One region of the Streptomyces sp. NPDC002671 genome, then DNA from elsewhere that is predicted to be linked to it. Evidence: riboswitches for the same ligand, from Rfam matches in the RefSeq annotation. Region 1 holds a riboswitch; the other holds the start of a gene.

Region 1 (10,930 bases):
TTACCAGGACGCGGGCGCGGACGGCGTCTTCGTGCCCGGTCTGACCGATCCGGCCTCCATCGCGGTGGCGGTGAGCACGACCGCGTTGCCGCTCAACGTCCTCGCCACACCGGACGGGCCGTCGCTCGCCCGCCTCGCCGAACTCGGCGTGCGCCGGGTCAGCCTCGGCTCGCTGCTGTTCCGGCTCGCCCTCGGCACGGCCGTGGACACCGCCGCCGGCCTGCGCGCCAACGGCGTGTTCCCGCAGACGCCCCCGGTCCCGGGCTATGCCGCAGTACAGGCCCTGGCGTCACCTGGGAGCTGAGGCCCCGACGGGCACGTGGAGTCAGGACGCTCTGTGATCACTGGCAAGACCTGTGCCCGTGCCGCCGTCATGGCTGACCGACCCGCTCCGGGGCACCGGTCAGTTCCGTCAGCACTCGATGATGTTCACCGCGAGCCCGCCGCGGGCCGTCTCCTTGTACTTCACCGACATGTCCGCGCCGGTGTCCTTCATGGTCTTGATGACCTTGTCCAGGGAGACCTTGTGGGAGCCGTCGCCGCGCATGGCCATCTTGGCCGCCGTGACCGCCTTCACCGCGGCCATGCCGTTGCGCTCGATGCAGGGGATCTGGACGAGGCCGCCGACGGGGTCGCAGGTGAGGCCCAGGTTGTGTTCCATGCCGATCTCGGCCGCGTTCTCGACCTGCTCGGGGGAGCCGCCGAGGACCTCGGCGAGGGCGCCCGCGGCCATGGAGCAGGCGGAGCCGACCTCGCCCTGGCAGCCGACCTCGGCGCCGGAGATGGAGGCGTTCTCCTTGAAGAGCATGCCGATGGCGCCCGCCGCGAGGAGGAAGCGGACCACGCCGTCCTCGTCGGCGCCGGGGACGAAGTTGATGTAGTAGTGCAGGACCGCCGGGATGATGCCGGCCGCGCCGTTCGTGGGGGCCGTGACCACCCGGCCGCCCGCCGCGTTCTCCTCGTTCACGGCCATCGCGTAGAGCGTGATCCACTCCATCGCGTGCGCCAGCGGGTCGCCCTCCGCGCGGAGCTGGCGGGCCGAGACCGCGGCGCGGCGGCGCACCTTCAGGCCGCCCGGCAGGATGCCCTCGCGGGACATGCCGCGCGAGACGCACGCACGCATCACCTGCCATATGTCCAGCAGGCCCTCGCGGATCTCCTCCTCCGTCCGCCAGGCCCGCTCGTTCTCCAGCATCAGGGAGGAGATCGACAGGCCCGTCTCCTTCGTCAGGCGGAGCAGCTCGTCGCCGGTGCGGAAGGGGTACTTCAGGATCGTGTCGTCCAGCTTGATGCGGTCCTCGCCGACCGCGTCCTCGTCCACGACGAAGCCGCCGCCGACCGAGTAGTACGTCTTCGACAGCAGCTCCCCGCCCGAGGCGTCGTACGCCCAGATCGTCATGCCGTTCGCGTGGTACGGCAGCGCCTTGCGGCGGTGCAGGATCAGGTCGTCGTCGAAGGAGAACGGGATCTCGTGCTCGTCGAGCACCTTCAGGCGGCCCGCCGTCTTGATCGCCTCCACCTGCTCGTCCGCCGTCTCCACGTCCACCGTGCGCGGCGAGGCGCCCTCCAGGCCGAGCAGCACCGCCTTCGGGGTGCCGTGGCCGTGACCGGTCGCGCCGAGCGAGCCGTACAGCTCGCAGCGCAGGGACGCGACCGAGCCGAGCAGGTCCTCGTTGCGCAGCCGGCGGGCGAACATCCCGGCCGCGCGCATCGGGCCGACCGTGTGGGAGCTGGACGGGCCGATGCCGATCGAGAACAGGTCGAAGACCGAGATGGCCACGGGGACTCCTCAATACGGGGGGTGGTGCAGGGGGTGCAGGGTCGCTGCGAGAGGGGGCGCGGGGCACCGCGCACACCGGACACGTGTTCTTCCAGTGTGCGCGGTGTCCCGCAAAAGGTGTCTTACTTGTTCAGAACCGCGTACAGCGGGTGCTTGTCGGCGAGCGCCTTCACGCGCGCCTTCAGGCCCTCCGCGTCGGCCGCCCCGAAGGGCGAGGGCGCCTTGAGCGCCTCGGCGATCACGTCCGCGACCTCGGCGAAGTCCTCGGCCGTGAAGCCGCGGGTGGCGAGGGCGGGCGTACCGATCCGCAGGCCCGAGGTGACCATCGGGGGACGCGGGTCGTTCGGGACGGCGTTGCGGTTGACCGTGATGCCGACCTCGTGGAGGCGGTCCTCGGCCTGCTGGCCGTCCAGCTCGGACTCGCGCAGGTCGACCAGGATCAGGTGCACGTCCGTGCCGCCGGAGAGGACGTTCACGCCGGCCTCACGGGCGTCCGCCGCCGTCAGGCGCTCGGCGAGGATCCGCGCGCCCTCCACCGTACGGCGCTGGCGCTCCTTGAAGTCCTCCGAGGCGGCGACCTTGAAGGAGACCGCCTTGGCCGCGATCACGTGCTCCAGGGGACCGCCCTGGAAGCCCGGGAAGACGGACGAGTTCAGCTTCTTCGCGAAGTCCTTCTTGGCGAGGATGATGCCGCCGCGCGGACCGCCGAGCGTCTTGTGCGTGGTGGAGGTCACCACGTCCGCGTGCTCGACCGGGTTCGGGTGCAGACCCGCCGCGACCAGGCCCGCGAAGTGCGCCATGTCGACCCACAGGTAGGCCTCGACCTCGTCCGCGATCCGGCGGAACTCGGCGAAGTCCAGCTGGCGCGGGTACGCCGACCAGCCCGCGATGATCACCTTGGGGCGGTGCTCCTTGGCGAGCCGCTCGACCTCGGCCATGTCGACCAGGCCGGTCTCGGCGTCCACGTGGTACGCGACCACGTTGAACTGCTTGCCGGAGAAGTTCAGGCGCATGCCGTGGGTCAGGTGGCCGCCGTGCGCCAGGTCCAGGCCGAGGATGGTGTCCCCGGGCTGGGCCAGCGCGAACAGCGCCGCCTGGTTGGCGGAGGCGCCGGAGTGGGGCTGCACGTTGGCGTACTCGGCGCCGAACAGCTCCTTGATCCGGTCGATGGCGATCTGCTCGGCGACGTCGACGTGCTCGCAGCCGCCGTAGTAGCGGCGGCCCGGGTAGCCCTCCGCGTACTTGTTGGTCAGCACCGAGCCCTGCGCCTCCATCACCGCGAGCGGCGCGAAGTTCTCGGAGGCGATCATCTCCAGCGTGGACTGCTGGCGGTTCAGCTCGGCGTCGACCGCGGCGGCGATCTCCGGGTCCAGCTCGTGCAGAGGCGTGTTCAGGACAGTCATACGGCTACGACTCCTCAGCCGGCGGTGAAGGCGGTGTACTCGTCGGCGGAGAGCAGGTCGGCCGGCTCGTCCTCGATACGCACCTTGAAGAGCCAGCCGCCCTCGAAGGGGACGGAGTTCACCAGCGACGGGTCGTCCACGACGTCCTGGTTGATCTCGGTGACCTCGCCGGTGACCGGCGCGTACAGGTCGCTGACGGACTTGGTCGACTCAAGCTCGCCGCAGGACTCGCCCGCGGTCACGGTGTCACCGACCTCCGGGAGCTGGACGAAAACGACATCGCCGAGCGCGTTGGCCGCGTGCTCCGTGATGCCGACCGTCGACACGCCGTCCTCGGCGGCCGACAGCCACTCGTGCTCCTTGCTGTAACGCAGCTGCTGGGGGTTGCTCATGGTCTGAATTCTCCTGTACGCGGGAGTGTGCTGATGAGTGGGGGACGGCCGGAACCGTCGGTGAGCAGGCGAAATGTGCGCAGTGTCACGTCACGGGGACAGTCCGCGTGGACGGACCGCGGGGACGGACCGCGCCCGGTGTCTACTTCTGCCGCTTGTAGAAAGGCAGCGCCACGACCTCGTACGGCTCGTGGCTGCCTCGGATGTCCACGCCGACACCCTCGGTGCCCGGCGCCGCGTGCGCCGCGTCGACGTAGGCCATCGCGATCGGCTTGCCCAGGGTGGGGGAGGGGGCGCCCGAGGTGACCTCGCCGATCACCTCGCCGCCGGCGACGACGGCGTACCCGGCGCGCGGCACCCGGCGGCCCTCGGCGATCAGGCCCACCAGCACGCGCGGCGGGTTCTGCTCGGCGCGCGCGGCGGCCTCGGTGAGCGCCTCGCGGCCCACGAAGTCGCCCTCCTTCTCGAACTTGACCACACGGCCGAGCCCGGCGTCGAAGGGGGTCAGCGAGGTGGTCAGCTCGTGCCCGTACAGCGGCATGCCCGCCTCCAGGCGCAGCGTGTCCCGGCAGGACAGGCCGCACGGCACCAGGCCGACGCCCTCGCCAGCCTTGGTCAGCGCCTGCCACAGCTCCACGGCGTGCTCCGGCTTCACGAACAGCTCGAAGCCGTCCTCGCCGGTGTAGCCGGTGCGCGCGATCAGCGCGGGGACACCGGCGACCGTGCCGGGCAGGCCCGCGTAGTACTTCAGACCGTCCAGGTCGGCGTCCGTGAGCGACTTCAGGATGCCGGGGGACTCCGGACCCTGGACCGCGATCAGGGCGTACGCGTCCCGGTCGTCGCGTACCTCGGCGTCGAAGCCCGCGACCCGCTCGGTCAGCGCGTCGAGCACGACCTGGGCGTTGGAGGCGTTGGCCACGACCATGTATTCAGGAGAAGCGGCCTCGGTGTCAGCGAGCCGGTAGACGATCAGGTCGTCCAGGATGCCGCCGTCGGCCTGGCAGATCATGGTGTAGCGGGCGCGGCCGACGCCCACGGAGGCGATGTTGCCGACCAGGGCGTGGTTCAGGAAGGCGGCGGCTTCGGCACCGGTCACGGTGATCTCGCCCATGTGCGAGAGGTCGAAGAGACCGGCCTTGGTCCGCACGGCCACGTGCTCGTCGCGCTCGGAGCCGTAGCGCAGGGGCATGTCCCAGCCGGCGAAGTCGGTCATCGTCGCACCGAGCGAGCGATGCAGGGCATCCAGCGCGGTGTGACGGAGTTCGGTGCTGCTCATCGGTCGGTCGTCTCCCAGGGCATGACGGGCGAGGTCGTTCCTCCCCATCTGTCATCGGAACCTGAGAGGTTCGCCGCGACCGCCACAGGGACGATCAGGGCTTGCACCTTGGGTGGAGCCACTGTCACAGCGGCCCGCTTTTCAGATGTGCCTCGCCCGCGCGGTAACGGGGCCTGAGAGATTCAAGGGAGGGACTTGCTCCTTCGGCGCCCCAGCGAGACGACTGCTGGGGACTCTCCCGCGCGGATTCAAGCGGCCGGTATGCAGTTGGCGGGCACATCATTGCACGCCCGGCGCCCGACCGTCAGGCCCCATCTGTAACCGACCTGTGGCCGTACGCGCACCGAACCGCCGGGCACCGCGCATTACTTTCTCTTTACATATGAGGGGCAGGAAGACCGGGCAGGGGGATCTCCGCGCCCACAGGGGAGGACGATCACGGTGAACAGGACATCCGCGTACGCCACCACCAGCGGCATCGCGGTGCCGCGGCAGCCCTCCGCCCCGGCCCGCCCGCGCCGCGCCGCCCGCGCCGAGGGACGCCCCGCCGAGCGCCCCGCCCCGGTCGTGCGCGATCTGCGCGAGCGCGCCGGGCGCAGCCCCCGTAGCCTGCGCTTCGGCCCCCGCGACCTGGTCGTGCTCACCGGCCTGCCCGGCAGCGGCAAGTCCACTCTGATGTGCCGCGCGGTCCCCGGCCGCCGCGTCGACTCCCAGGACGCCCGCGAGCGCTGGGCCGCCCGCCTGCCCCGCGTCCTGCCCTACGCCCTCTACCGCCCCCTGGTCCGCCTCGCCCACTTCGCCGCCCTGCGCCGCGCCCTGCGGACCGGCGAGGGAGTCGTCGTGCACGACTGCGGCACCCAGCCCTGGGTGCGCGGCTGGCTGGCCCGCGCCGCCCGCCGCCGCGGCGGCACCCTGCACCTGCTCCTCCTCGACGTCACCCCGGACACGGCCCGCGCGGGCCAGCACGAGCGCGGCCGGGGTGTCTCCCGGTACGCCTTCAGCCGCCACCGCCGTACGACGGCCCGGCTGCTGAGGGCGGTTGAGCGCGGCGAACTGCCCGGCGGCTGCGGCTCGGCGGTCCTGCTGGACCGGGACGCGGCGGACGCCCTGGAGCGGATCCTGTTCACAGGGTGAGGGCCTGTCACAGGCACCCGATAGCCTGTGGGCCACAGCAGTGGTTCCCAGCAGGCGGTAGGCACATGGACTTCCCGGCGGACATTCCCGCGGACTTCCCGGCACAGGCGCACCCCCATCCCCAGCCGCACGGCGGCTGGCCCGGCAACGAGCTGGAGGAGGTGCTGTCGGCCTCCCTCGGCGTGCCCGCGGCGGCCGGCCGGATCCTGGAGGTGCTGGGCCGCAGCTTCGTCTGGGTCCCGCTGCCCAACGGCGGCGGCCCGGACACCGGCCCGCTGGACCTGCCCACGCTGGAGCTCGACGGCCAGGTCTTCGTCCCGGTGTTCAGCTCGGAGGAACAGCTCCGCCAGGCGGCCGGCGCGCACATGTCGTTCACCATCGCCCCGGCCGTCGAGTTCGCCCGCGGCCTGCCTCCGCAGGCCGGGATCGCCGTCAACCCCGGCGGCATGGTGGGCGTCCCGCTCCCGCCGGAGGCGGTGGCCGTACTCTGCCGCGGGGGCCGCACCCCGCTCGACGGCCCCAGCACCGGCGGCCGGGTCCGCCTCTTCGAGCCCGACTGGCAGGACGACCCGATCGACTTCCTCTCGGCCGCCTCCGTCGAGTTCGCCGAGACGGGCGTGGTCCGCACCGCCCGCCGCTGTCTGGCCGTCATCGAGACGGGCGACCCGGTGTTGTTCGTCGGCGTGGAACTCTCCCAGTGGGAGGGCGACCTGCGAACCCGCCCCCTGGAAGCCCTGGGCCGAGCCCTCGGCAAGGTCCCGGTCCAGTGGCCGGTCAACCTCGTCCTCCTGGACGTGGCGGAAGACCCGGTGGGCGACTGGCTGAAGACGAACGTCCGCCCCTTCTACGAGCACGGCAACTGAGAAGGGGCGCGACGAACCCGAGGCCCCGAACTCCTGGGTGCTTAAGCTGTCTCCAAACGCAGGGCACACCACAGAAGGGCCGGTACGACAGGTGAGCGCGACCCCCAGCGGGAGCTTGACGCAGGCGCTGCGCCAGGTCACCCCCGGGCGCTACGACGCCTACGAGGCACTGCTGCGCGCCCTCGCCACCCCCTCCTCCGGCCAGATCTGGATGCTTCTGTGGCACGGCCAGGCGGGCTCCCCGGACGCCCAGTACGGGGACATGGAGGTCGACGGCTTCCACTACGCCCCCTGCGTCACCTCCGCCCAGGAACTCTCGGCCAGCGGGTGGAACCGCTCGTACGAGGTGGTCGACGCCCTCGACGTGGCCCGCACGCTCTACCCCGACCACTACGGCCTGTGGCTCAACCCGCACGCCCCGGGCGGCGGCGTCGGCATCCCCTGGCCGGACCTGCGCCGCATCGCCACCGGTCTGGACCGCCAGCCCGCCGGCCCGCTGCGGCTGTCGGAACCCGGCATCGAGATCCCGCAGTTCTACGCGCTGCTCGCGCAGAACGCCCACCGCACCCCGGCGCTCCGCTCGCTGCGCCGCGCCTGGGTGCAGCCCGCGCTCGGGGCGCCGTACCTCGCCCTCGGTCTGGACGTGTACGACACCTCGCCGGCCGCGGTGGACTCGGTGCGCGGGATGATGCAGCAGTCCGTCGGGGCGGTCCCGGAGGGGCTGCCCGTGTCGACGGTGGCGATGACCGACGACTACGACCCGGTCGTGATGTGGATGCGGGCCAACGCCCGCCCGTTCTACGACCGTGAGGCCCACGCGGCGGCCTCGCCGCAGGCCCCGGCCGCCGGGTACGGCTACCCGCCCGCCCACAGCTCCTACTGACCGGGGCGAGCCGCAGAATTTACGTTCTCGACATCCTTCTGCGCGCGTAGAAACCGGCCGATCGGTTCTGAACCGCGCAAATATGCCGTTCTGGCCCCACTGTGTCCTGACTTCCCCGCGTTCGGCGGTCGTTACCCCCTGTTCGGATAACGGAATCCCCTGCACTGCATCACGGTTGCGCATACTTTCGCCGTCAGCTCTGGCGAGTGATCGTGGCCACGCTGAAGACTCCCCACTCAAGACGCGAGGCCGAGGTCCCGTGTCTGATGGCAAGTCGACAAAGCCGCAATCCGCGGCAGGCGCAGGCCGGTCACCACCGGCGAGAGGGGTCGCTCACCGTGACCGCACCGATCGAGACCACCGGGGCAGAGGCAAACGCCCAGCCGGAGGCCGTGCTGGAGGGTGCCGGTAAGGGGCAGATCGAGGGTCGTTCCCTGGGCCAGATCGCCTGGACCCGGTTCAAGAAGGACAGAGTCGCTGTCGCCGGCGGCGTCATCGTGATCCTGCTGATCCTCCTCGCGATCCTCTCGCGCCCCATCCAGGCCATGTTCGGCCTCGACCCCAACGCCTTCCACCAGGACCTGATCGTGCCCGACACCTCGCTGCCCAAGGGCGGCTGGGGCGGCATGAGCATGGATCACCCGCTGGGCGTGGACCCGAAGTTCGGCCGGGACATCGCCACCCGCATCCTGGAGGGCTCCTGGGTGTCGCTGGTGGTCGCCTTCGGCGCCACGGTCCTGTCCAACGTGATCGGCGCGGTCATGGGCGTCGTCGCCGGCTACTACGGCGGCCGGGTCGACACGATCATCAGCCGGCTGATGGACATCTTCCTCGCCTTCCCGCTGCTGCTCTTCGCCATCGCCATCTCGGCGACGCTGCAGGGCGGGGCCTTCGGCCTCAACGGTCTGCCGCTCCACCTGAGCGTGCTGATCTTCGTCATCGGCTTCTTCAACTGGCCCTATCTGGGCCGGATCGTGCGAGGCCAGACCCTCGCCCTCAGGGAGCGTGAGTTCGTCGACGCTTCCCGGGGCCTGGGCGCCAAGGGCCCGTACATCCTCTTCCGTGAGCTGATGCCCAACCTGGTCGGCCCGATCATCGTCTACTCGACGCTGCTCATCCCGACCAACATCCTCTTCGAGGCGTCCCTGAGCTTCCTGGGCGTGGGTATCCAGCCTCCACAGGCCTCCTGGGGCGGCATGCTCCGGGAAGCCGTCACGTACTACCAGGTCGATCCCCAGTACATGATCGTGCCGGGCCTCGCCATCTTCATCACCGTCCTGGCGTTCAATCTGCTCGGCGACGGTCTCCGCGACGCTCTCGACCCCCGCAGCCGCTAGGCAGCTCCCGAGAGTTCATCAAGTTTCCGATCATGGAGGGGAAACAGACCATCATGCGAAGGTCAGCGCTGGCCGCCATCGCGGCCATCGGTTCCGCCAGCCTGCTGCTTGCAGGCTGCAGCAAGGCCGATGACAACAAGGACGGGACCGGCACTCCGAAGGCAGCCGGCGCCAACGCGGCGACCACCGGTGTCGTCAACGCGTCCGACAAGAAGGGTGGCACGGTCACCTACGAGCTGTCGGACGTCCCGGACTCCTTCGACCCGGGCAACACGTACTACGCGTACATGTACAACTTCAGCCGGCTGTACGCCCGCCCGCTGATGACGTTCGCGCCCGGCCCCGGCGAGAAGGGCAACACCCTCGTCCCGGACCTCGCCGCGAGCAAGGGCGTCCCGAGCGACGGCGGCAAGACCTGGACGTACAAGCTGCGTACGGGCCTGAAGTACCAGGACGGCACGGCGATCACCTCGAAGGACGTCAAGTACGCCGTCGAGCGTTCCAACTTCGCGCGTGACGTGCTCTCGCTCGGCCCGAACTACTTCCAGCAGTTCATGAAGGACGGCGACAAGTACAAGGGTCCGTACAAGGACAAGAGCGCCAAGGGCCTGTCCTCCATCGCGACCCCGGACGACAGCACGATCGTCTTCCACCTGAACCGCGCCTTCCAGGAGTTCGACTACCTGGTCGCCGCGCCGCAGACGGCTCCGGTGCCGCAGGCCAAGGACGACGGCGTCGACTACGTCAAGCACATCGTGTCCTCGGGCTCGTACCAGTTCCAGAGCTACGAAGAGGGCAAGCAGGCCGTCCTCGTCCGTAACAAGAACTGGGACCCGAAGACCGACCCGCTGCGCAAGCAGCTGCCGGACAAGATCGTCGTCAACCTGAAGGTCAACCCGGAGACGATCGACAAGGACCTGCAGTCCGGCGACGCCACCGTCGACCTCGCGGGCTCCGGCGTCCAGGCCTCCACCCAGGCCCAGCTGATCAACTCGGCCGACGGCAAGGCCGCGACCGACAACACCTACGGTGGCCGCCTGGTCTACATGGCGATCAACACCAAGGTGAAGCCGTTCGACAACGTGGCCTGCCGCAAGGCGGTCCAGTTCGCGATCGACAAGGTCTCCGTGCAGACGGCCGAGGGCGGCCCGATCCGCGGTGAGCTCGCCTCCACCGTCCTGCCGCCGGACATCACCGGCTACCAGAAGGCGGACGCCTACGCGACCACCGGCAGCAAGGGCGACGTCGCCAAGGCCAAGGACCAGCTGAAGGCCTGCGGCAAGTCCTCGATCACGACCAACATCTCGGCGCGTTCCGACCGCCAGCAGGAGATCGACGCCGCCACGGCGATCATCGCCTCGCTGAAGAAGGTCGGCATCAACGCCACCCTGAAGCAGTACCCGTCGGGTAAGTACTTCACCGACTACGCGGGTGTGCCGAAGTTCACCGTGAAGCAGAACATCGGCCTGGAGATGATGCAGTGGGGCGCCGACTGGCCCTCCGGCTACGGCTTCCTGCAGCAGATCCTGAACGGCAAGGCGATCAGCCAGTCCGGTAACACCAACCTGTCGCAGTACGACAACAAGAAGGTCAACGACCTGCTCGGTTCGGCGATCGCCTCCGAGGACGTCGCCAAGCGCAACGAGCTGTACGCGCAGATCGACAAGCAGACGATGGACGACGCCGTCCTCGTCCCGCTGACCTACTTCAAGGTCCTGCTGTACCGCTCGCCGTACGCGACCAACGTCGTCTCCACGGCCGCCTTCAGCGGTGAGTACGACTACCTCAACCTCGGCACCACGAAGAAGTAGCAGCCCCGGAAGGCAGGTGAAGGCATTGGTGCCCGCGGGCTTCGCAGCCCG
Region 2 (10,930 bases), on a different contig from region 1:
GCAGCTGTCTGGGCGACGGTGAAGGCGACGCAGACCCACGCATACCCGGCCTGACCGGACACGCGCCCTACGGTGGGTGCCCATGACACTGAGCATCCGCAACCAGCTCCCCGGGACCGTCACCGAGGTCCAGGCCGGCGAGGTCATGGCCACGGTCAGGATCCGCCTGGACGGCGGGCAGGACCTCATGGCGGCCATCACCCTGGAGGCCGCCGAGCAGCTCGGCCTCGCCCCGGACTCCCCCGTCCGCGCGCTGGTGAAGTCGACGGAGATCTCGCTCGCCACGAGTCGGCCCGAGGGCCTGTCGATCCGCAACCAGCTCCCCGGCGCGATCACCCGTCTCACGCACGGGGCGGCCATGACCTCGGTGAAGATCTCCGTGGCCGGCGGCGAACTCACGGCCGTGATCACCAAGGACGCGGCCACCGAACTCGGGCTCTTCGTGGGCTCCGACGTGATCGCCCTGATCAAGTCGACCGAGGTGGCGCTGGCGACGGCGTGACGGATGTGCCGCGGGCGACGGCACGAGAAATGGGAGAGCCCCGCCCGAATGCACGGACGGGGCTCTCACTCACCGGGACTCGCTCAGTCCTCGTACGCGTCCAGCGGCGGGCAGGAGCAGACCAGGTTGCGGTCACCGAAGGCCTGGTCGATGCGGCGCACCGGCGGCCAGTACTTGTCGGCGGCCGAGACACCGGCCGGGAAGACGGCCTCCTCGCGGCTGTAGGCGTGCTTCCACTCCCCGCCGAGCGCGGCGGCGGTGTGCGGGGCGCCGTGGAGCGGGTTGTCCTCCGCGGGCCACTCGCCGGCGCCGACCTTCTCGATCTCCGCGCGGATGGCGATCATCGCGTCGCAGAAACGGTCCAGCTCGGTGATGTCCTCGGACTCGGTCGGCTCGATCATCAGCGTGCCGGCCACCGGGAAGGACATCGTCGGCGCGTGGAAGCCGTAGTCGATGAGGCGCTTGGCCACGTCGTCCACGGTGACGCCGGTCGCCTTGGTCAGCGGGCGCAGGTCGATGATGCACTCGTGCGCGACCAGGCCGCCGGGGCCGGTGTAGAGCACCGGGTAGTGCGGCTCCAGGCGCTTGGCGACGTAGTTGGCGGAGAGCACGGCCACCTGCGTGGCCCGCTTCAGACCCTCGCCGCCCATCAGGCGGACGTACGCCCAGGAGATGGGCAGGATGCCCGCGGAGCCCCACGGCGCCGCCGAGATCGGGCCGACGCCCGTCTCCGGACCGGCGGCCGGCTGGAGCGGGTGGTTGGGCAGGTACGGCGCCAGGTGCGAGCGGACCGCGACCGGGCCGACGCCGGGGCCGCCGCCGCCGTGCGGGATGCAGAAGGTCTTGTGCAGGTTCAGGTGCGAGACGTCACCGCCGAAGTGGCCCGGCTTGGCGAGGCCGACCAGGGCGTTGAGGTTCGCGCCGTCGACGTACACCTGGCCGCCCGCCTCGTGGACCTGGGCGCAGATGTCGGCGACGTGCTCCTCGAACACACCGTGCGTGGACGGGTAGGTGATCATGAGCACGGCCAGCTCGTCGCGGTGCTGCTCGATCTTGGCGCGCAGGTCCGCGACGTCGACCTCGCCGTCCTCGGCGGTCTTGACGACGACGACCTTCATGCCCGCCATCACGGCGCTGGCGGCGTTGGTGCCGTGCGCGGAGGACGGGATCAGGCAGATGGTGCGCTGCTCGTCGCCGTTCGCGCGGTGGTAGCCGCGCACCGCGAGCAGACCGGCCAGCTCGCCCTGCGAACCGGCGTTCGGCTGGAGGGAGACCTTGTCGTAGCCGGTGACCTCGGCGAGACGTTCCTCCAGCTCACGGATGAGCGTGAGGTAGCCCGCGGCCTGCTCGGCCGGCGCGAAGGGGTGCAGCTGGCCGAACTCGGGCCAGGTGACCGGCTCCATCTCCGTGGTCGCGTTGAGCTTCATGGTGCAGGAGCCCAGCGGGATCATGCCGCGGTCGAGCGCGTAGTCGCGGTCGGACAGCTTGCGCAGGTAGCGCAGCATCGCGGTCTCGGAGCGGTGCTGCTGGAAGACCGGGTGGGTCAGGAAGTCGCCGGTGCGCAGCAGCGCCTCGGGCAGCGTGTCCACGGCCGCCGCGTCCAGCGCCTCGACGTCGCCGTCGATACCGAAGGCGGCCCAGACGGCACCCAGCTGGGCGCGCGTGGTGGTCTCGTCGCAGGCCATGGAGACGTGGTCGGCGTCGACCAGGCGCAGGTTGACACCGTTCCGCTCGGCGGCGGCGGCGACCTCGGCGGCCTTGCCGGGCACGCGCGCGGTGACAGTGTCGAAGTAGGCGCCGTGCACGAGCTCGACACCGGCGGCCGTCAGGCCCGCGGCCAGGACGGTGGCGTAGCGGTGGGTGCGCTGCGCGATGATCTTCAGGCCCTCCGAGCCGTGGTAGACGGCGTACATGCCGGCCATCACGGCGAGCAGCACCTGCGCGGTGCAGATGTTGCTGGTGGCCTTCTCGCGGCGGATGTGCTGCTCACGGGTCTGCAGGGCCAGGCGGTAGGCCTTGTTGCCGTCGACGTCGACGGAGACGCCCACGAGGCGGCCGGGCAGGCTGCGCGCGAACTTCTCCTGCACGGCCATGTAGCCCGCGTGCGGACCGCCGAAGCCCATCGGGACACCGAAGCGCTGGGTGGTGCCGACCGCGAAGTCCGCGCCCAGCTCGCCGGGCGAGGTCAGCAGGGTCAGCGCGAGCAGGTCGGCGGCGACGGCAACGAGAGCGCCCAGCTCGTGCGCCTGGTCGATGACCGGCTTGATGTCCCGTACGGCACCGGAGGCGCCCGGGTACTGGATGAGGACGCCGTTGATCTCGCGGGCCGCGATGTCGGCCGGGATGCCCTCGCTCAGGTCGGCGACGACGACCTCGACGCCGGTCGGCTCGGCGCGCGTCTCGATCACGGCGATGGTCTGCGGCAGCGCGTCCGCGTCGACCAGGAACAGGCCCTTCTTGTTCTTGCCCATGCGCCGGGACAGTGCCATCGCCTCGGCGGCGGCGGTGCCCTCGTCCAGGAGGGAGGCGCCGGAGGTCGGCAGGCCGGTGAGGTCGGCGACCACCGTCTGGAAGTTCAGCAGGGCCTCCAGGCGGCCCTGGGAGATCTCCGGCTGGTACGGCGTGTACGCCGTGTACCAGGCCGGGTTCTCCATGACGTTGCGCAGGATGACGGGGGGCGTGAAGGTGCCGTAGTAGCCCAGGCCGATCATGGAGCCGAGAACCTGGTTGCGGTCGGCGAGCTCACGCAGCTCGGCGAGCACCTCGGCCTCGGTCCGGGCCTCCGGCAGATCCAGGGCTTCGGCGTTCTTGATCACATCCGGCACGGCGGCGGCGGTCAGCTCGTCGAGGGAACCGTAGCCGACCTGCGCGAGCATCTTGGCCCGCGCCTCCTGGTCGGGCCCGATGTGACGCTGCTCGAAAGGGATGCCCGCTTCGAGCTCGGACAGCGGAACGTGGTGGGCGGTCATTGCGGAGGCCTCCTGGTCTGACGCGACCTTCGAGGGCACCACGAGACGGGTGCCCGGACGGCCTCCCCCTCTGTCATCTCAACCTGAGAGCTTCACCGGGCGCCCGAGGACGCCGGCTTTCACCGTCGGTGAGGGCGGACACCGTGGACGTCCGCCCTGCTTTCCAGAGTGACCTCGTCCGTGCGGTACGTGAGCCTGAGAGATTCCGGGGAGGATTTGCTCCTTCGGCGCCTCCGACGTGGTCGGAGGACTCTCCCGCGCGGGGTCAGCAGCCGCTGTCAGCCTACCAGCGAGGTCAACGCCCGGGCCTTCGAGTGGCCGCCTCGTTGAATGTGCTCTTTTGTAGTGCTTACGGATGAGTTGCGACCAAGTGGAGGGAGAGGGACCGTGCAGACCGATATCGATCCGCGCAACCTGATCGGCCGCAAGGCGTTCGACCGAAACGGGACCAAAATCGGCACCGTCGACGAGGTGTATCTCGACGACGCGACGGGTGTGCCCGAATGGGCTGCCATACGAACAGGCCTGTTCTCCAGGGATGCGTTCGTCCCGCTGGAGCCGAGCGAGCTGGTCGAGGGCACGCTCCAGGTGCCGTTCGAACGGAGCCTGATCAAGGACGCCCCCGACTTCGGCGTGGGCCGCCACCTCTCCCCCGAACAGGAACTCCAGCTCTACCACCACTACGGTCTGGATGTAGGTGCGCCTCCAGCGGTTCCCGACCACGACTTCGGAAAGCTGGCCGGCACGGAGGAGACCTGAGCCTGCGTATGCCTCTCCGTCTGCTTCTCGCTGTGCTTCTCCGTCTGTCTCTCCGCGTCCCCGGTTTCCGGCACCAGCGGCAGCGGGTCCGCCGGCTCCAGGTCGGGGTCGTCCACCCGGAAGGTCCGCACACGGCCCGGCTCCGAGTACGGCGTCTCGAAGCGTACGGTGACCCGCCCCAGGCCGCTGCCCTGCACCCAGCCGTGGCCGTGGGCAGCGTGCCGTATGTCGTGCCCGGCGCTCCAGTGCCGCTCGGCGGGCTCCGGCTCCTCCTCGGCGGCCTCGGGCGCGGCCTGTTCCGAGGCCTCGGCGGCCAGCTCGCCCGCGGCCTGGGCGAACAGGTCCTCCTGGGTGTAGTCGGCGAGCCCGGACACACCGACCCCCAGCAGCCGTACCCCGCCCGTGGTGTCCACGGACTCCAGCAGCCGTGCCGCCGCCTCCCGGATCACGGCAGGGTCGTCCGTGGGCCCCCTGAGCGTCTCGGAGCGGGTCAGCGTCGAGAAGTCGTACCGCCGCACCTTCAGCACGATGGTCCGCCCCGACAGCCCGGCCCCGCGCAGCCGCCCCACACACCGGTCCGCGAGCCGCCGCACCTCCAGGCCGACCCGCAGCCGGTCGTGGATGTCCACGTCATAGGTGTCCTCCACCGACACCGACTTGGTCTCCCGCTCGGCGACGACGGGCCGGTCGTCGCGCGCCAGCGCCATTGCGTACAGCGCGTGCCCGTGGGCCTTGCCCAGCAGCCGTACGAGTTCGTCCTCGCCCGCCTCGGCCAGTTCCTCGACCGTGGTGATCCCGGCGCGCCGCAGATGGTCCCCGGTGGCCGGCCCGACCCCCGGCAGGGTCCGCACCGACATCGGCCCGAGGAGCGCGCGTTCCGACCCCGGCTCGATCAGCACGAGCCCGTCGGGCTTGGCCTGCTCGGAGGCGATCTTCGCGAGCATCTTGGAGGCGGCGAGTCCCACCGAGCCGGTCAGCCCCGTGACCGCCCGGATGTCCGCGCGCAGCTTCGCTCCGGCCAGCCGCGCCGACTCCTCGTCCCAGGCCGCTCCCCCGGCCTCCAGGTCCACGAACGCCTCGTCCAGGCTCAGCGGCTCCACCAGCGGCGACAGCTCCCGCAACAGGGCCATCACCTGCTCGCTGACCGACCGGTAGAGGCCGAAGCGCGGCACGAGATACGCCGCGTTCGGTGCCAGCCGGCGCGCCTGGGCCATGGGCATCGCCGAGTGCACCCCGAAGGCCCGGGCCTCGTACGACGCGGTGGCCACCACCCCGCGCGGCCCGAGCCCGCCCACGATCACGGCTTTCCCCCGCAGGCTCGGCTTGGATGCCTGCTCCACCGAGGCGAAGAAGGCATCCATGTCGAGATGCAGGATCGTGGGCGCGTTTCTCACAACTCCGATGCTGCACCACGGCACTGACAACGCCATGGCACAGGAGGGCACCGCCGCGGACCCCGGGGCTCAGACCGCCCGGTTGCGGCGCCGCGCCAGCTCGTCCGCGGGGTTGTGGCCGACGAGGGTCTCGCCGGTGTCGATGCGCTCCCCGTGCAGCTGGGAGAGGGCGCTTTCCACGTCCCGCCACACCACGCCCACGGCGATGCCGAAGATGCCCTGACCGCCCTGGAGCAGGGCGTGGACCTCGTCCGGCGAGGTGCACTCGTACACCGTGGCACCGTCGCTCATCAGGGTCATGCGCTCAAGGTCCCGGAAACCACGCTCCCGGAGGTGCTGGACGGCCGTACGGATGTTCTGCAGCGACACCCCGGTGTCCAGGAACCGCTTGACGATCTTCAGGACGACGACGTCCCGGAAGCTGTACAGACGCTGCGTGCCCGACCCGTGGGCGGGCCGCACGCTCGGCTCGACGAGGCCGGTGCGGGCCCAGTAGTCGAGCTGCCGATACGTGATGCCGGCCGCCGCGCAGGCCGTGGGCCCGCGGTAGCCGATCTGCTCGGACTCGGAAGCCATGGACGCCGCCCCTCCACCGCTCAGCACCGCTGTCGGCCGCTGCGGAGCGTGATCGACCGCGCTGCCGGGCTGGGGGTACCCCCTGCTCGAACGCAGCTGAGAGCTTGGGGGAGGGTACGGACCGCTCTCCCCGAAACCGCGTCCGGGGGCACCCCCAGCCGTACCGTCGCCGCTGGTTCTCACGCCGACCTCCGTCCTTGACCTGCCTTCTCGACGGTAGGCAGTCACCAGGGGTGCGTCAACGATCGCCACACTCGGCACGCCGAGTGATAATCACCCTAGGAGTGGTTTCCCGTGTCCCACCGCGGGGAAAGGCTAGCCGAATGCCTGCGCGGGTATCCGTAGGACGCTCTCAATGGCCGGTGGCAATTGCCACGACCCCGGCCGCGGCAGCCTTCTCCGACCGGCCCGCGAACTCGCTGGTCCGGCGGGCCGGCCGCGGGTCTCACTGGCTGCTGGTGCCGAAGTCCTCGGGCGAGATCTGGTCGAGGAACTCGCGGAACTTCTCCACCTCGTCCTCCTGCTCGTCCGGAATCGCGATGCCCGCGTCGTCCAGCACCGTGTCGCTGCCGTAGATCGGCGTTCCGGTGCGCAGGGCCAGTGCTATGGCATCGGAAGGACGGGCGCTGACCTCGACTCCGCTGGCGAAGACCAGCTCCGCGTAGAAGACGCCTTCGCGCAGATCGGTGATCCGTACTTCGGTCAGCTCCTGGCCGACGGCCTCCAGCACGTCCTTGAACAGGTCGTGGGTCAGCGGTCGCGCGGGGGCCATGCCCTGCTGAGCGAAGGCGATCGCCGTCGCCTCCCCCGGCCCGATCCAGATGGGGAGGTAGCGGTCGCCCCCCACTTCGCGCAGGAGCACGATCGGTTGGTTGGAGGGCATTTCGACCCGGACACCTACGACATCGAGCTCGTTCACACAGCAACCCTAGGCCGTGCCCGGGACGTTTGGGTAGTCGGGCCGGGAACAGGTGCCCGATCGGGAGGCCGGGACGCCCCGCCGCTCAGGGCAGCCGCAGCCCGAGAGCGGTCTGCACGAGAGCCGTGTGCAGCCTGACGGTGAGCGCCGCCAGTTCCTTCGCGCGGGCCTCGGCATGGGCCCTGGTCTGCGGGTTCCGGTGGCGCTTCAGCGGGGCCACCACCTGGTCGACGAGCCCCGCCTCCCGGTCGGCGGCGGCCTTCATCACCCGCAGGTGGCGCGGCCCGATCCCGAACCGGCCCAGTTCCGCCACGAGGGACGCCACAGTGACGGCCTCGGCGTCGTACGCCCCGTCGGCGAGCGGAGCGATGAGCCCGTACGCCTCCCACTCCTCGAGGTCGCCCTCCTCGATCTCCGCCGCCGCCAGCAGCTGGGCCCGCCCGACCCGGGCGACCGTGGGCCCCTCGGCCGGATCCCCCGGATCGTCCTTGGTGCGCTGGCGCCCCACCAGAGGCAGCGAGACGTCCTCGCCGCGCTCCATGGCCTCCAGGTACTCACGGATGACCTTGAGCGGCAGATAGTGGTCCCGCTGCATCCTCAGAACGTGACCGAGGCGCTCGACGTCCCCGGCACTGAACTTGCGGTACCCGGACGGGGTCCGCTGCGGCTCGATGAGCCCCTCCGACTCCAGGAAGCGGATCTTGGAGATGGTGACTTCGGGGAACTCGTCGCGCAGCGCGTGCAGCACCGCGCCGATGCTCATCAGCCCACTGTCCGTGGCGGCGGTACCGCTCCCGGTACCGCCGCTCGGTGTTTGAAGCATGGACCTTCCCTGGGGTCCCCCCGGACAGGGTCCGGAGGAGGTCAGATGCTGTGCCGGCTCGCGTAGAACACCAGCCGGTACTTGCCGATCTGCACCTCGTCACCGTTCGACAGAGCGACCTCGTCGATCCGCTCCCGGTTGACGTAGGTGCCATTCAGGCTGCCCACGTCGGCCACCTTGAACGAGCCGTCCGGAGAGCGACGGAACTCCACGTGCCGACGGGAGACCGTGACGTCGTCCAGGAAGATGTCGCTCTGCGGGTGACGGCCGGCCGTGGTCAGGTCGGCGTCCAGCAGGAAGCGGCTGCCCGAGTTCGGCCCCCGCCGCACCACCAGCAGCGCCGAGCCCAGCGGCAGCGCGTCGACCGCGGCCTGCGCCTCGGGCGACAGCATCGGCAGCGGCGTCTGGCCGGTCACCTCCGCGTCGTAGGCCTCGATGCCGGAGATGGAGATCGTGGACGTCGTCTCGGAGGCACGCTCCGGCGCCACTCCGGGGCGCAGCGGCGCACCGCAATTGGAACAGAACCGGGCGTTCTCCGCGTTGCGGTTACCGCACCTCGTACACACCAGGACCGACATGGACGGATCCTCCTGCGGCTGCCCCGCCGGGGCGTTGGACGCGTACGGGTTGGGGGCAAACCCTCCACCCGCACTTGAGGTTGACGGTTGCCCGAAACCTATGCCGCCGGACCGGGCAGGGTCAACAGACGCCGCGCCCTGACCTCCCGAAATGTCACCACCCGGACCAGCGACCTGGTCCCGGAACAACGGGCGCTGACCCTCCACGTCTGGCTGGGCGCGATGGCGAGCGGTCGCGTTGGCGTTGCCCTCTCGCGCACTCTTGCCGAACAACTTCGCAAACAACTTCACGGGCGATTCCCCTTGACCGAAACAGACCCGCCCGTGGGGCAGGACGAACCCTGATTGCCTACACCGGCCGAACCGGACACCTTCACAACGTCCGTATCCGCCAAACAGTTTCCACCACGCACCACCCCTTCGGTGCGCCGACCCCCCGCAACCTCATGCCCCTGCCGGATCGCCCCCATGCACCGTCGGTTCACTGAGAGGACGACCGAGCGTAGTCAGGCCGCTTCGCCTGCCGCAAGGCGTCCACGACGATCTTGCTCGACTGCTCGACGGTCACCGTGGCCTGCTCCTTCTCCAGAGTCTGCACCACGCCTCCAGGGATGTTCAGCGCCGGCTCCAGGTCCTGCGGCTTGCCGATGACCTTGAAACGATAGGGGGCGTTGATCCTGTTCCCGTCGACGCTCACACTCTTGCCCGAGTCCGCGAAGTAGGTGTTCGCGACCACCCGCACACCGTTCACCTGGATCGCCTCCGCGCCGGCCGCGCGCAGTTCCTGGATCGCGTCGAGCAGCATGTCCGCCTGAACCGTCCCCTTCGTGTCCTCGATCGTCATCGTGATGCCGGGACCCTGCGCCGCCACGGTGCCCGCCAGAATGCCGAGTTGTCTCTCCTTCTCGGCGGTCTGCTTGCGTGCCTCCGCTGCCTGGTCGGAGCTGGTCTGCAGCTCCGACCGCTGCTTGTCGAGTCCCTGCTTCTCGTCCTGAAGACGCTGAGTACGCGAATCCAGTTCATCGAGAATGCGCACAAGATCTTCCTGCCGGGCGCCGCGCAGCGCGCTGTCGCTGTCGCTGTTCGACGCCACCTGCACGGCCAGGCCGAAACCGAGGCCGAACAGCAGCAGGGCGACGATGAGTTGGGCCCGCGTCACACGCGGCGGCCACAGGCCCTTGACCAGCCGCTGCCGGCCGGTCAGCGTCTCCTGCCGCGTGTCCTGCGACGGCTCCCCGGCCCCCGGGACGGGCGCGGGCACCTCGTCGGGCAGCTCCTTGCGCAGCCTGTTCTCGGGGCGCTCGCTCTGCTCCGGCCGCTCGTGCTTCTCGGGCCGCTCGTGCTTCTCAGGCCGCTCGTGCTTCTCAGGCCGCTCGTGCTTCTCAGGCCGCTCGTCGTTCTCGGGCCGCTCGTTCTCGTTGCTCATCGTTCTCACGCCCGGAAGACGTGCCGCCGGATCGCGGCGGCGTTGGAGAAGATCCGGATGCCCAGGACCACCACGACACCCGTGGACAGCTGCGCGCCCACGCCCAACTTGTCACCGAGGAACACGATCAGCGCCGCCACGACCACGTTCGACAGGAACGACACCACGAAGACCTTGTCGTCGAAGATGCCGTCGAGCATGGCCCGCAGGCCACCGAAGACCGCGTCCAGCGCCGCGACGACGGCGATCGGCAGATACGGCTCGACGACCGCCGGAACCTCCGGACGGACCAACAGGCCGGCCACGACTCCCACGACGAGGCCCAGTACGGCGATCACGATGTGCCCTTCTCAGATTTCTCGGTGGTCGGCTGTGCTGTACGTACGATCAGACTCGGTGCGGCGGGAAGCTTGACGTCGCCCTGCGTGGAGATGGTGGCGCGGATGCCGAAGTTCTCCTCAAGGGCATGCAGATACAGGCCGTCGGCGCTGTTCTGGAACGTGGTGCTCAGCCTGTCCCCGTCCCCCACCGCCAGGACCGTGTACGGCGGCACCAGCGGCTTGTTGTCGACCAGTATCGCGTCACCCGCCGCCCTGATCGCGGACAGGGACGTCAGCCGCTGTCCATTGATGGAGACGGCCTCGGCGCCGGAGGACCACAGCCCGTTGACCACGCGCTGCATGTCACGGTCGCGCACCCGCCCGTTGTCGGAGAACCCGGAGGTCTCGCGAGGGTTGGTACCGTCGCCGCCCGTGCTGGCTTCCTTGGCGTCGTTCACGACCAGCTTCACGCCGGGACCGTGCACCGCCGCGGCACCCGACAGGACGTCCACCAGGCTCGCGTTCCCGCCGCTGCGCTTCAGGGCCGCCCGCTGCCGCGCGGCGACGTCGTCACGCAGCTTGTCCACGGTGGATTCGAGTTTGTCCGCGCCCGAGGTCTGGCGGTCGATACGGTCGATCAGCTCCTGGCGCTCCTTGGCCACCA

Evidence for each region. A riboswitch is a leader RNA that binds a small molecule or an ion and turns the genes downstream of it on or off. The one in region 1 is predicted to bind glycine.
Region 2: another riboswitch for glycine. It lies ahead of gcvP (aminomethyl-transferring glycine dehydrogenase); the one in region 1 lies ahead of gcvT (glycine cleavage system aminomethyltransferase GcvT).

The regions. Positions count from the first base shown of each region.
Region 1 is NZ_JBSFVU010000024.1:78,616-89,545, reverse strand. Features, by position in the region: gene ACWD35_RS31635 (isocitrate lyase/PEP mutase family protein) at 1-304, shown strand, start outside; gene ACWD35_RS31630 (L-serine ammonia-lyase) at 413-1,780, opposite strand; gene glyA (serine hydroxymethyltransferase) at 1,903-3,183, opposite strand; gene gcvH (glycine cleavage system protein GcvH) at 3,198-3,575, opposite strand; gene gcvT (glycine cleavage system aminomethyltransferase GcvT) at 3,718-4,851, opposite strand; glycine riboswitch at 4,890-5,002, opposite strand; glycine riboswitch at 5,003-5,102, opposite strand; gene ACWD35_RS31610 (AAA family ATPase) at 5,293-5,985, shown strand; gene ACWD35_RS31605 (enhanced serine sensitivity protein SseB) at 6,051-6,848, shown strand; gene ACWD35_RS31600 (enhanced serine sensitivity protein SseB C-terminal domain-containing protein) at 6,940-7,731, shown strand; gene ACWD35_RS31595 (ABC transporter permease) at 8,070-9,068, shown strand; gene ACWD35_RS31590 (ABC transporter substrate-binding protein) at 9,122-10,879, shown strand.
Region 2 is NZ_JBSFVU010000019.1:194,997-205,926, forward strand. Features, by position in the region: gene ACWD35_RS28145 (ABC transporter ATP-binding protein) at 1-54, shown strand, start outside; gene ACWD35_RS28150 (TOBE domain-containing protein) at 83-502, shown strand; gene gcvP (aminomethyl-transferring glycine dehydrogenase) at 586-3,471, opposite strand; glycine riboswitch at 3,645-3,739, opposite strand; gene ACWD35_RS28160 (PRC-barrel domain-containing protein) at 3,859-4,230, shown strand; partial or broken gene ACWD35_RS28165 (DNA polymerase IV) at 4,293-5,624, opposite strand; gene ACWD35_RS28170 (MerR family transcriptional regulator) at 5,694-6,383, opposite strand; gene ACWD35_RS28175 (bifunctional nuclease family protein) at 6,646-7,119, opposite strand; gene ftsR (transcriptional regulator FtsR) at 7,205-7,942, opposite strand; gene ACWD35_RS28185 (FHA domain-containing protein) at 7,984-8,811, opposite strand; gene ACWD35_RS28190 (DUF881 domain-containing protein) at 9,002-9,946, opposite strand; gene ACWD35_RS28195 (small basic family protein) at 9,952-10,284, opposite strand; gene ACWD35_RS28200 (DUF881 domain-containing protein) at 10,281-10,930, opposite strand, start outside.